DNA from 4 places in the Rahnella sp. RcJ3 genome. Region 1 is predicted to be linked to each of the others. Evidence: predicted binding sites of a transcription regulator. Region 1 holds the regulator's gene; each other region holds the start of a gene.
The links. Region 1 encodes CRP, which controls carbon source genes, mostly activating them, when cyclic AMP is high. Its sites were predicted from a motif close to ATGTGANNNNNNTCACAT; they were not measured.
Positions count from the first base shown of each region.

Region 1 (3,204 bases):
TTTCGTAAAATATTTCAGCAGCTTGGTTTGCGTGCGGCGGAACTGGAAGGCGACAGTTTTCATCATTTCACCCGTCCTGAAATGGATGCGGCAATACGCAAGGCGCGCGATCTGGGACGTCATATCAGCTACTTCGGGCCGGAAGCCAATGACTTTGGTTTGCTGGAAAAAAGCTTTATCGAATACGGTAAAACAGGCACTGGCCGTTCACGTAAGTATCTGCATACTTATGACGAAGCCGTTCCCTACAATCAGGTGCCGGGTACCTTTACGCCGTGGCAGGCGTTGCCGGAACCGACGGATATTTTGTTTTACGAAGGGTTACACGGTGGTGTGGTGGCGGACAAAATTGACGTTGCCGCGCAGGTCGACCTGCTGGTCGGCGTAGTGCCTATCGTCAACCTCGAATGGATCCAGAAACTGGTGCGCGATACCGGCGAGCGCGGGCATTCCCGTGAAGCGGTGATGGATTCCGTCGTGCGTTCGATGGATGACTATATCAATTACATTACGCCGCAGTTTTCCCGCACACACATCAATTTCCAGCGGGTACCCACCATCGACACCTCGAACCCGTTTGCCGCCAAAGCCATTCCGTCACTGGATGAAAGCTTTGTGGTGATTCATTTTCAGGGACTGGATGACATCGATTTCCCGTATCTGCTGGCCATGCTGCAAGGGTCGTTTATCTCGCACATCAAAACACTGGTGGTGCCGGGCGGCAAAATGGGGCTGGCGATGGAGCTGATCATGGCGCCGCTGGTGCAGCGCCTGATGGAAGGCAAGAAGATCGAGTAAACTTTATTCGGCTGCAATCACTTCAAAGCTGTGGGTGATTGTGGCTGCTTTCCCCAGCATCAGAGACACAGAACAGTATTTTTCGGCAGACAGGCTGACCGCACGTTCAACAATCTTATCGGTCAGATCCTTACCGGTGACGATAAAATGCAGATTGATGTGAGTGAACAGACGCGGCGCTTCTTCGCGGCGTTGTGAGGTCAGCTTCACTTCACAATCACGCACGTCATTACGACCTTTTTGCAAAATTGACACCACGTCGATTGCACTACACCCCCCTGCGGACATCAGTAACATTTCCATCGGGCTTGGGGCTTTATCACCCGCGTTTCCATCCATTGAAATCTGATGACCCGATGCAGACTCACCTAAAAATGTCAGTCCTTCAACCCATTTGACACGTGCATGCATGAACTATTCTCCCGGTGAATAAACTTGTCGAAATCTGCTCTCAGAGTACCCTTTCACCTAAAATCTGGCAACGTAACCCGATCGCCATCATGCTGAAGCGAGACAACAGAAGACAGCATCTCAAACCTGTGCTACAAACAAAGCCGAAACATACTTTCCAGTAAATTGCGGTGACGGTTTTTGCGGTTTAAGTACAGAACCCACGGTGATGACAGCAATAAACAGGCTGTTGCACTCCGACATCCGCTTGCAGCATTTCTGGAGAGTTATATGCTGAAAGGGCGCTTTGGATTTGAAGTGCCGTACAGGGAACTCTGAGCCCTGTGATTTTGGGCAGCGATAACAACAGAGGATAATAGCAAATGGTTCTCGGCAAGCCACAAACAGACCCGACTCTTGAATGGTTCCTGTCTCACTGTCATATACATAAGTATCCTTCTAAAAGTACGCTGATTCACCAGGGTGAAAAAGCCGAAACGCTTTACTACATCGTGAAAGGGTCAGTTGCTGTCCTGATTAAAGATGAAGAAGGCAAGGAAATGATACTGTCCTACCTTAACCAAGGTGACTTCATCGGTGAGCTGGGACTCTTCGAAGAAGGTCAGGAACGCAGTGCCTGGGTACGTGCTAAAACTGCCTGTGAAGTGGCTGAAATTTCATATAAAAAATTCCGCCAGCTGATTCAGGTTAACCCGGATATTCTGATGCGTCTCTCCGCGCAGATGGCCAACCGTCTGCAAGTGACGTCAGAGAAAGTCGGCAACCTTGCCTTCCTTGACGTTACCGGTCGTATCGCTCAAACCTTGCTCAATCTGGCTAAACAGCCTGATGCAATGACCCATCCGGACGGGATGCAAATCAAGATTACCCGCCAGGAAATTGGCCAAATCGTCGGTTGTTCACGTGAAACAGTCGGACGCATTCTCAAAATGCTGGAAGATCAAAGCCTGATCTCCGCACACGGTAAAACGATTGTCGTTTACGGCACACGTTAATCCCTCAAAAATTGGCGCGGCAAAACACTGTCGCGCCTTTTTTATGGGCTAAGCTTTACCCATGACGCTATGGCGAAGACTGTTTTACCATCCTGAAGTGAACTACGCGCTGCGCCAGACGCTGGTGTTGTGCTTACCTGTTGGCATTTGCTGGCTGTTTGGCAATTTGCAAATGGGCCTGCTGTTTTCCCTCTGCCCGGCCTGTTGTAACATCGCCGGTCTGGATACCCCGCATAAACGCTTTTTCAAACGCCTGCTCGTCGGCGGTTCACTCTTTGCCGTGAGCAGCCTTCTGCTGCAACTGATGCTCGAAAGCTGGCATATACCGCTGCCGCTGATCATGCTGTCGCTGGCGTTACTGCTCGGCGTCACCGGTGAAATCAGCCCGCTGCATGCGCGCCTGCTGCCCGGTGCGCTGGTGGCGACTATCTTCACGCTGAGTATGGTGGGCGTGCGCCCGATGTGGCAGGCCCCGGTGTTGTTCGCCGCTGGCACAGCCTGGTACGGATTGTTTAACTGGGCGTGGTTTCGTATTTCGGAAGAACAGCCGATGCGCGAAACACTCAGCCAGCTCTATCTGCAACTCGCGGATTATTTCGAAGCCAAGTACAGCCTGCTGACGCAACACACCGATCCCGAAACCGCGTTACCCCCACTGCTAGCCCGCCAGCAGCAGGTTATCGACCTGATTGCCCTGCTTTATCAGCAATTACACATGTTGCCCCAGCACGGACATCATCATCACCATAAGCGGCTGTTTCAGCGTTTTCAGGTGGCGCTCGATTTGCAGGAGCACATTACAGTGAGCCTGCATCAGCCGGAAGAAGTGCAGAAACTGGTGGAGGAAAGCCATGCCGAAGCGGTTATCCGCCGAAATGCACAGGTGATTTCCACCCGTCTTCGGGTGATTGCCGACGATATTCTTTATCACCGTTTATCCGGGCGCTTTACGATGGCCAATGAGCTGACCGCGCTGGAGAAAATCGCCGCGCGCAACCCG
Region 1 is NZ_QSNX01000014.1:100,689-103,892, reverse strand. It holds gene DXU84_RS18265 (phosphoribulokinase) at 1-798, shown strand, start outside; gene DXU84_RS18260 (OsmC family protein) at 802-1,209, opposite strand; gene crp (cAMP-activated global transcriptional regulator CRP) at 1,572-2,204, shown strand; gene DXU84_RS18250 (YccS/YhfK family putative transporter) at 2,266-3,204, shown strand, end outside.

Region 2 (3,204 bases), on a different contig from region 1:
TGAAAAATCAGTTCCTCGCGTCGCTTCCTTTCAGCCCGACCGGTGCGCAAGCACGGGTTGTGGCAGAAATTGAACAGGACCTGGCAAAAAGTTATCCCATGATGCGTCTGGTGCAGGGCGACGTGGGATCAGGTAAAACGCTGGTAGCCGCCCTCGCCGCACTTTGCGCTATTGCTCAGGGCCAACAGGTCGGATTAATGGCGCCGACAGAATTGCTGGCCGAACAGCATGCCAATAATTTCCGTCAGTGGTTTGAGCCACTGGGTATTCAGGTCGGCTGGCTGGCGGGCAAACAAAAGGGTAAAGCCCGGCAGGCACAGCAGGATGCGATCGCCAGCGGACAGGTGTCGATGGTGGTGGGAACGCACGCTATCTTCCAGGAACAGGTTTTGTTCTCGTCACTGTCGCTGGTCATTATCGATGAACAGCACCGTTTCGGTGTGCATCAGCGTCTGGCGTTGTGGGAAAAAGGTCTGCAACAGGGCTTCCATCCACATCAGTTGATCATGACCGCCACGCCGATCCCACGCACACTGGCAATGACGGCTTACGCTGATCTTGATACCTCTGTGATCGACGAACTCCCGCCAGGCCGCACGCCGGTGACTACTGTCGCCATTCCGGACACCCGCCGCAGTGATATTATCAGCCGCGTCAAAAGTGCCTGCGAGCAGGAAAATCGTCAGGCTTATTGGGTGTGTACGCTGATTGAAGAATCGGAAATGCTGGAAGCGCAGGCCGCTGAAGCCACATGGGAAGGCCTGAAGGAGGCACTCCCGGCGCTGAATATTGGACTGGTTCACGGTCGTATGAAAGCCCAGGAAAAGCAGGCCGTTATGCAGGCATTCAAACAGGGTGAAGTGCAGCTTCTGGTGGCAACGACTGTCATTGAAGTCGGCGTTGACGTACCGAATGCCAGCCTGATGATTATCGAAAACCCGGAGCGTTTAGGGCTGGCGCAGTTGCACCAGTTACGTGGGCGCGTTGGACGTGGTGCCGTTGCTTCTCACTGTGTACTGCTCTACAAAACGCCGCTCAGCAAAACAGCGCAGAAACGTTTGCAGGTTTTACGCGACAGCAACGATGGCTTCGTTATCGCACAGCAGGATTTGGAAATCCGCGGGCCGGGTGAACTACTGGGCACGCGCCAGACCGGCAGCGCTGAATTTAAAGTCGCTGATTTATTACGTGATCAGGCGATGATCCCGGATGTACAGCGCATTGCGCGTTATCTGCAGCAACAATTCCCTGATCATGCCAAAGCCCTGATTGAGCGCTGGCTGCCAGAAAGAGTCCGTTACACCAACGCCTGATCTCTCTTTTCGCTCATTAACTTCATCAAATCATTATTAAAAATGATGTTTTGTTTCCAACATATTCTCTTCTCTTTTCCCTATTGTGCCCCCAAAACCACTCTCCGCACTGGTTATTTGATAACCTTCACAGAGTGGGGAAAAGCCGGTAACCGGTTTCACCTTCCGTCACTACACTGATGATAATTAAGGCAACCCTGTCTGATGTCCTCAACATAAGGCCAAATCATCATGAGTATCAGCCAATCCCTCTTCACTTTTATAGAACAGAAAATCAGCCCCTTCGCCGCACGATTATCCTCACAGCGACATGTCATGGCAGTGCGTGATGGCTTCATCTCAGCAATGCCCTTTATGATTGTTGGTTCGTTTTTACTGGTTTTTGTTCACCCGCCATTTTCGCCCGAATCTTCATGGGGCTTCGCCAGAAGCTGGCTGGCGCTCTCGGCAAAATATGAAGTGCAGATCCTGACGCCGTTCAATATGACGATGGGCATTATGTCCATCTACATCTCGGCATCGATTGCCTACAATCTGGCAAGAAGTTACAAGCTAGACCCGTTCATGACCGCAATGCTGGCGCTGATGTCTTTCCTGCTGGTCGCAGCACCGCAGATTGATGAAAAGATGTCGACGGCGGCGCTGGGCGGCGTGGGGATCTTTACGGCTATTCTGGTGGCGATTTATGTCACCGAACTGACGCGGTTATTGAAAAAATACAATATCGGTATCCGTTTACCCGAACAGGTACCTTCAAACATTAAGCATTCGTTTGATTTGCTGATCCCGATTGTGGCCGTGGTGATTACACTTTTCCCACTGAGCTTACTGGTCCAGTCAGGGTTTGATATGTTGCTGCCACAGGCGATTATGGCGCTGTTCGAACCCCTGATTTCTGCCGCAGACTCGCTGCCTGCTGTACTTCTCGCCGTGCTGATTTGCCACCTGTTGTGGTTCGCCGGCATTCATGGCTCGGCCATTGTATCTGGCATGTTGCAGGCTTTTTGGTTAACCAATCTCGGGCTGAATCAGACAGATCTCGCTGCCGGTTTACCCATGACGCACATCATGACCGAGGCATTCTGGAATTTCCTGATCGTGATTGGCGGGTCCGGCGCGACAATGGGACTGGTCCTGCTGTTTTGTCGCAGTAAGTCAGCGCATCTGCGCACCATGGGGAAACTCAGTCTGGTGCCAAGCTGTTTCAATATCAATGAGCCGGTGATTTTTGGCACACCTATCGTCATGAATCCGGTATTTTTCATCCCCTTCCTGCTGGCACCGATGGTCAATGCCGTTATCGCCTATCTGGCCGTATCGACGGATCTGCTCCCGCATATGATTTCACTGGTCCCCTGGACATCGCCGGCACCGATCGGGGCGGCCTGGGCGATGGGCTGGGATTTCAAAGTGTCGGTTCTGGTTATCCTGCTGATGGCACTGTCGATGGTAATTTATTATCCATTCTTCAAAGTCTACGAGAAGCAGTTACTGACGCAGGAAAAAGCCGCTGAGGCCGAACAGGTGTTCACTGAGAAGGCGGACGCGGCACAATAAACCCGACGGGAAGGAATCGTCAGGCACAGAAGCGATGTTTCTGTGCCTGTTTTTTTAGCTGATAGCCGGGAATACAGGCAGCATCAGATAGAGTTTAATCACAATCGCATTGGCGATATCGATGAAGAATGCGCCCACCATCGGCACCACCAGAAACGCCAGATGCGAAGGGCCAAACTGGTTGGTGATCGCCTGCATATTGGCAATGGCCGTCGGGGTGGCACCCAGCCCGAAACCACAGTGTCCTGCCGCCAACACCGCCGCATCGTAGTTTTTCCCCATCACGCGATAAGTCACGAAAATCGCGTAAAGCGCCATCGCGAGGGCTTGAACG
Region 2 is NZ_QSNX01000019.1:24,297-27,500, reverse strand. It holds gene recG (ATP-dependent DNA helicase RecG) at 1-1,313, shown strand, start outside; gene DXU84_RS20455 (PTS sugar transporter subunit IIC) at 1,545-2,870, shown strand; gene gltS (sodium/glutamate symporter) at 2,925-3,204, opposite strand, start outside.
Region 2: the regulator CRP is predicted to act here: its motif matches at 1,429-1,446, upstream of DXU84_RS20455 (PTS sugar transporter subunit IIC).

Region 3 (3,204 bases), on a different contig from region 1:
GTTTCTTCCAGATACGCCAGAATGTAGAAGGAATTTTTCTTCACCAGCGCCACGGCAGTCGAACCCCGGTTAATGTAGTTGCCCGGATGAACGGTCAGGTTAGTCACCCAGCCATCAGCAGGTGCGACAACCACGGTACGTTCCAGATCCAGCACCGCCAGATCCCGTGCAGCCTGCGCTTTCGCCAGCTGATGTTCAGCGGTTTGCAGCACGTTATTGGCCTGATCGATTTCTTCCTGCGACATGGCCTGTACGCCCAGTTTCACACGACGTCCGGCCTCGCGCTTTTTCTCAGAAGCCAGCGCCTGGTAATACGCGACGTCAGCACTCGCTTCGTCCAGCGCCTGCTGGTAACGCGGCTGGTCAATTTTGAACAGTACCTGGCCTTTTTTCACCAGTTGGTTATCCGTCACCGGCACATCGGTAATCAGACCGGTGACATCGGGCGCGATGGACACAACGTCAGCGGTAAACTTGGCATCACGGGTCCATGGAGATTCTGTATAGAACGCCCAGGCTTTGAAGATTGCGATGACAGCCAGCACGACAAGAATCAACGTTATTGTGTAACGTATTATTTTTATGGAGAAATTTTTCACAACGCCCTCAGACGAACATGCAGGAGATCAGGTAGAAAAGACAGCAGTACAACGCTGTGTTGAACAATGCCGGGTGCCAGACAAAATCATAAATTCCGGTGGGTTGCAATATGCGCCGCAGCAGGAAAAACACCACCAGCGCCAACAATATTTCAAAAAACACCGGAGGAAACGACAATCCGAAAATCACCATTACCGGAAGCAAACTCATCAAAAATTCCTTACATTATTACGACGGACAAACACATATCGTCCCGCGCACGCATTATTCGTTATTTTAGGCAACGGCACGCGACCCCGGAGAAAATAATTCAACGGGAGCAGAGCAATGAAGCTGCAGAGTTGCCAGGGAAGTGTGCGAAGGTAAGCATGATGTCAGGAAAACTGAAACCTGAGCTTTATCGCCCGGAAGGGTATATTAGCGTGCTTATTATCAACAGATCAACGTTCTGTGATCTAAATCACTTTTAAGCCAGAGTTAACAATGGACCGATTAAAACGCATGTCGATCTTTGCTCAGGTCGTGGAAAGCGGCTCCTTCACGGCGGCCGCACGACGCCTCGACATGAGCGTTTCTGCCATCAGCCAGACGATTTCAAAGCTGGAAAATGACTTACAAATCAAATTACTAAACCGTAGCACCCGCAGCATCGGTCTGACAGAAGCCGGTAAACTTTATTATCAGGGTTGCCGGAAAATGTTGCACGACGTACGTGAAGTGCATGAACAATTGTATGCCTTCAACAACACCCCGACCGGAACATTACGCATCGGCAGTTCATCGACGATGGCACAAAATGTTCTTGCCGCGATGACTGCGGAAATGCTCACCGAATACCCCGGTCTGACGGTGAATCTGGTGACTGGCATTCCGGCACCGGACCTGATCGCTGACGGACTGGACGTGGTGATCCGCGTCGGCGCGTTGCAGGATTCCAGCCTGTTCTGCACCCGCTTAGGCTCAATGCCGATGGTGGTGTGTGCGGCGCGCAGTTATCTGGCACAACACGGCACGCCGGAGAAACCCGCCGATATGGTGAATTTCTCCTGGCTGGAATACAGCGTCCGCCCGGACAGTGAATTCGAACTGATCGCCCCCGAAGGTGTTTCAACGCGTATTACACCGCAAGGCCGCTTCGTAACTAACGATTCGCAGACCATGATCCGCTGGCTGAAAGCCGGTGTCGGTATCGCGTATGTTCCGCTGATGTGGGTGATTGAGGAGATTAATGCCGGTGAGGTGGAGATTCTGTTCAGGCGCTATCAGTCCGATCCGCGCCCGGTTTACGCGCTGTATACTGAAAAGGACAAACTGCCGCTGAAAGTGCAGGTCTGTATTGATTATCTGACGGATTATTTCAAACGGGTAAGCAAGGTGTATCAGGGATACCGGCAGGGCAAGAAAGTGACTCAGTGGAATTGAGTTCGTATCAAACCAAAAACCCACCTGACCTCCCCTTGTGAAAGGGGAGGGATAACACCGAAATAATCTTCTGCTACGCAGTGCCGCCGACGGTGAGATTATCCAGTTTCAGGGTAGGCTGACCGACCCCGACCGGCAGGCTCTGGCCTTCTTTACCACACACACCGACGCCTTTATCGAGCGCCAGATCGTTGCCGACCATGGAAATCTGTTGCATCGCTTCAATGCCCGAGCCGATCAGCGTCGCGCCTTTCACCGGTTTGGTGATGCGGCCTTTTTCGATCAGATAAGCTTCGGAGGTAGAGAACACGAATTTACCCGAAGTAATATCCACCTGACCGCCGCCGAAGTTTGGCGCATACAGGCCAAATTCTACGCTACTGATAATGTCTTCCGGCGTTGATTTCCCGGCCAGCATATAGGTGTTGGTCATACGCGGCATCGGCAGATGTGCGTAAGATTCGCGGCGGCCGTTACCGGTCGGCGCAACGCCCATCAGGCGCGCATTCAGTTTGTCTTGCATGTAGCCTTTCAGCACGCCGTTTTCGATCAGCACGTTGTACTGCCCCGGCACACCTTCGTCGTCAATCGCCAGCGAACCGCGCAGGCCCGGCAGGGTGCCGTCGTCCACTACGGTACACAGTTCAGAAGCCACCCGTTTGCCCATCTGACCGCTAAATACAGAGGTTCCGCGACGGTTGAAGTCACCTTCCAGACCGTGGCCTACCGCCTCATGTAACAGCACGCCTGGCCAGCCTGCGCCCAGCACCACCGGCATGCCACCTGCCGGGGCGGCGACTGCCGTCAGATTCAGCAACGCCATACGCACGGCATCACGGGCAAAAGCTTCCGCACGCACTTCACCGTTAACGGTTTCGAGGAAGTAGTCATAACCAACACGACCGCCGCCGCCACTTGAGCCACGCTCACGACGTCCATCCTGTTCAACCAGAACGCTCACGGACAGACGCACCAGAGGGCGAATGTCTGCCGCCAGCGTGCCGTCGGTGGCTGCCACCAGGATGTTTTCATACACGCCGGTGATGCTGGCACTGACTTCCTGCACGCGCTTATCGGCCGCACGGGCAATTTTGTCGACGCGGTGTAGCAGTTCGATTTTTGCTTCGCGTGACAGGCTTTGCAGCGGATCCAGCGGAGAATAAAGAGATTTATAGGCAATTT
Region 3 is NZ_QSNX01000010.1:99,859-103,062, forward strand. It holds gene aaeA (p-hydroxybenzoic acid efflux pump subunit AaeA) at 1-599, opposite strand, end outside; gene aaeX (p-hydroxybenzoic acid efflux pump operon protein AaeX) at 607-810, opposite strand; gene aaeR (HTH-type transcriptional activator AaeR) at 1,084-2,022, shown strand; gene tldD (metalloprotease TldD) at 2,096-3,204, opposite strand, start outside.
Region 3: the regulator CRP is predicted to act here: its motif matches at 1,049-1,066, upstream of aaeR (HTH-type transcriptional activator AaeR).

Region 4 (3,204 bases), on a different contig from region 1:
CACATACTGTTATTCCTAACCTTAACAATATTATTTTCTTATTCGCCTGACGGCGATAGAAAGCCCTTCGCAGTTAAGCGCCTGAATTCAATTAATGAGAAGAAGAGATGAAGGTTTGTTTTGCTGAACCGGCAGACTCAACAAAAGACTATGTAATGTCGCCAGCACAATGCCCGGCTTTCTTTTCGCAGAAAGCGGATGAGGATAATTTTGTGGTACGCATTGCGACACGATACTCTCCAAAAACAAATAAAATGGCTTCAATCTTTCTGTCTCTAGCAAGATTCGTTCTCACTCAGAGCATCCCGCTTAACAAAATTCCATTTTTGAAGGCGATTTGAAAATTATCAGAAGCCTGATACAGGCGCCAATAAATTTTGCAAATTTGTTACGCAATTCTCTTTTACTGGTTACAAGCCCGATGAGCCATCCACAAGGAAACATTTGGAAACCTTGTTTAACTCATTGTTTATTGGCATTTTTACGATAATTTTTAGCGCAAAATTAACGTCACTGATTGCATAAGAACTCGCCTGACACAATCCGTTAACATTAAGATGTTTTCAAGGATAAACACCTGTTAACTGCGGTGTTAACACTAATAACATCTCGATACAGCATGCACAAGCCTTACAGAATGATGTGGATAAATTAGCGTCAAAACGGGCAGTAAAGATGCGTATTTAGCTAAAAATTCGCTAAGTTTATTAGAAGAAATGAAGACTTGGTTCGAAAAGAAGAATGAGACGTGGCTTTACGCCACATTTAGGTGCAAACGCGCTTAATTAAGTCATTAGCTGCACTATATTAATGCATCGCATTATAAGGAAAGGTAATAATTATCACGAAAACCCACCCGTGTTTCCGTGATAATTCAGTGACCAGCAGGTTAGAGCAGGCCAGGGAAAATAGCTTTAATCCCTGTCACAATAAATTCGATACCCAGAGACATCAGCAAAAGCCCCATGATACGCGTAATCACGTTAATCCCGGTTTGCCCCAGTAATCGCACCAGCAATGGTGCCGCTCTGAACAGTAACCAGCAACAAAATGCAAAGAAGATAATCGCAAGTGTCAGTCCCAGCAGATTCGGCCAACTGTGATAGCGTGAACTCCATACAATCGTTGAACTGATTGCGCCCGGTCCGGCCATCAGAGGTAGCGCAAGCGGAACCACCCCGACATTTTCACGTATCGCTGTTTCTGATTTTTCCTGCTTGTTCTGTTTGTCCTCGCCCAGTTTCCCGCTGATCATAGACATCGCAATAGTCACCACCAGGATCCCACCCGCAATTCGGAATGAATCAATAGATATACCAAACAGATGTAAAATGGCATCGCCCAGGAAAAGTGCAGTCGACAATATAATGGCAACCGACAGGTTTGCCGTCATATTGGTTTTATTACGCCCCGCTGCCGCCTGATAGCTTGTCATACTGATGAAGACTGGCAAGATCCCCACAGGGTTGACCAGCGCAAACAGCCCGACGAAAAACTTGATATACCCTGAAAAATCTAATAAAGATTGGCTCACGCAGAACTCCGCATAACTATGCCAGTAGATGAAGGTTTTGATGGGCGCTAATGTACTGGAATCCCCGTAAAGGCGCCACGTCGTTTCATAGTTTTTATCACCAGATTTCCGAACAAAGGCAGTGAATACAACTTTTGTTAAAAAACAGATTTTTTATTGATAACTTTAGATACAAAACTGTATTATCCAAGGGAGAATTTGATAACCATTCTCAATATCAAGTTGCTGAAAGGTGTCAGCATCAGTATTTAGTGATCCAGATCAAATTGACGCTGCCTACAAATAGGTAATCTCAGTACATAGTCACTCAGCGTTACATGAAAGATAAAACGTCCAGTGATGAAGGTGATTTATTTAACGTCATCTGCTTTACCCGGTGCTTCACAACTGAAAGCTCTTTGAGCAAATAAAGAGACAAAGACAACACATTGAGAATCTTAGATTTAATTAGTTTCTCACGGTGACTGATAGCAGGTCTATACTAGTCTTTGGCGGATTATTTACTAAAAGAGTTTAACTTTATCAGGAGAGCATTATGGCTGTAACAAATGTCGCTGAACTAAACGCACTCGTTGCTCGGGTCAAGAAGGCACAGCGCGAATATGCCAACTTCAGTCAAGAGCAAGTCGATAAGATTTTCGCTGCCGCCGCCCTGGCTGCTGCCGATTCTCGAATTCTGCTGGCAAAACTGGCTGTTGAAGAATCCGGAATGGGTATCGTCGAAGACAAAGTGATTAAAAACCACTTCGCCTCTGAATATATCTACAATGCCTACAAAGATGAAAAAACTTGTGGCATCCTGGGCCAGGATGACACCTTCGGTACCATCACTATCGCTGAGCCAATTGGTCTGATTTGCGGTATTGTCCCGACTACCAACCCAACTTCTACTGCAATTTTCAAGGCGCTTATCAGCCTGAAAACCCGTAACGGTATTATCTTCTCTCCACATCCACGTGCCAAGAATGCAACGAACAAGGCTGCGGATATCGTTCTGCAAGCGGCCATCGCTGCCGGCGCGCCAAAAGATATCATTGGCTGGATTGATGAACCAAGCGTAGAGCTTTCCAACCAACTGATGCACCACCCGGATCTGAACCTGATTCTGGCAACAGGTGGTCCGGGCATGGTTAAAGCAGCTTATAGCTCCGGTAAACCAGCAATCGGCGTGGGTGCAGGTAATACACCAGTCGTTGTTGATGAAACCGCAGATATCAAACGTGTTGTTGCTTCCGTCCTGATGTCTAAAACCTTCGATAACGGTGTCATCTGTGCCTCTGAGCAGTCCATCATCGTGGTTGATTCAGCTTATAATGCAGTCCGTGAACGTTTCGCTTCTCACGGCGGCTACATGCTGCAGGGTAAAGAACTCAAAGCCGTTTCAGATATCATTCTGAAAAATGGCGGCCTCAACGCCGCTATCGTAGGTCAGCCAGCAGTGAAAATTGCTGAAATGGCTGGCATTAAAGTGCCTGCGAATACTAAAGTGCTCATCGGTGAAGTCACCATTGTTGACGAATCTGAACCGTTTGCGCATGAAAAACTGTCCCCTACCCTCGCTATGTACCGCGCTAAGAATTTCGAAGACGCCGTCGCTAAAGCAGAGAAACTGGTAGAAATGGGCGGTATCGGCCATACCTCTTGCCTGTATACAGACCAGGACAACCAAC
Region 4 is NZ_QSNX01000017.1:10,609-13,812, forward strand. It holds gene DXU84_RS19500 (YchE family NAAT transporter) at 890-1,534, opposite strand; gene adhE (bifunctional acetaldehyde-CoA/alcohol dehydrogenase) at 2,070-3,204, shown strand, end outside.
Region 4: the regulator CRP is predicted to act here: its motif matches at 1,784-1,801, upstream of DXU84_RS19500 (YchE family NAAT transporter).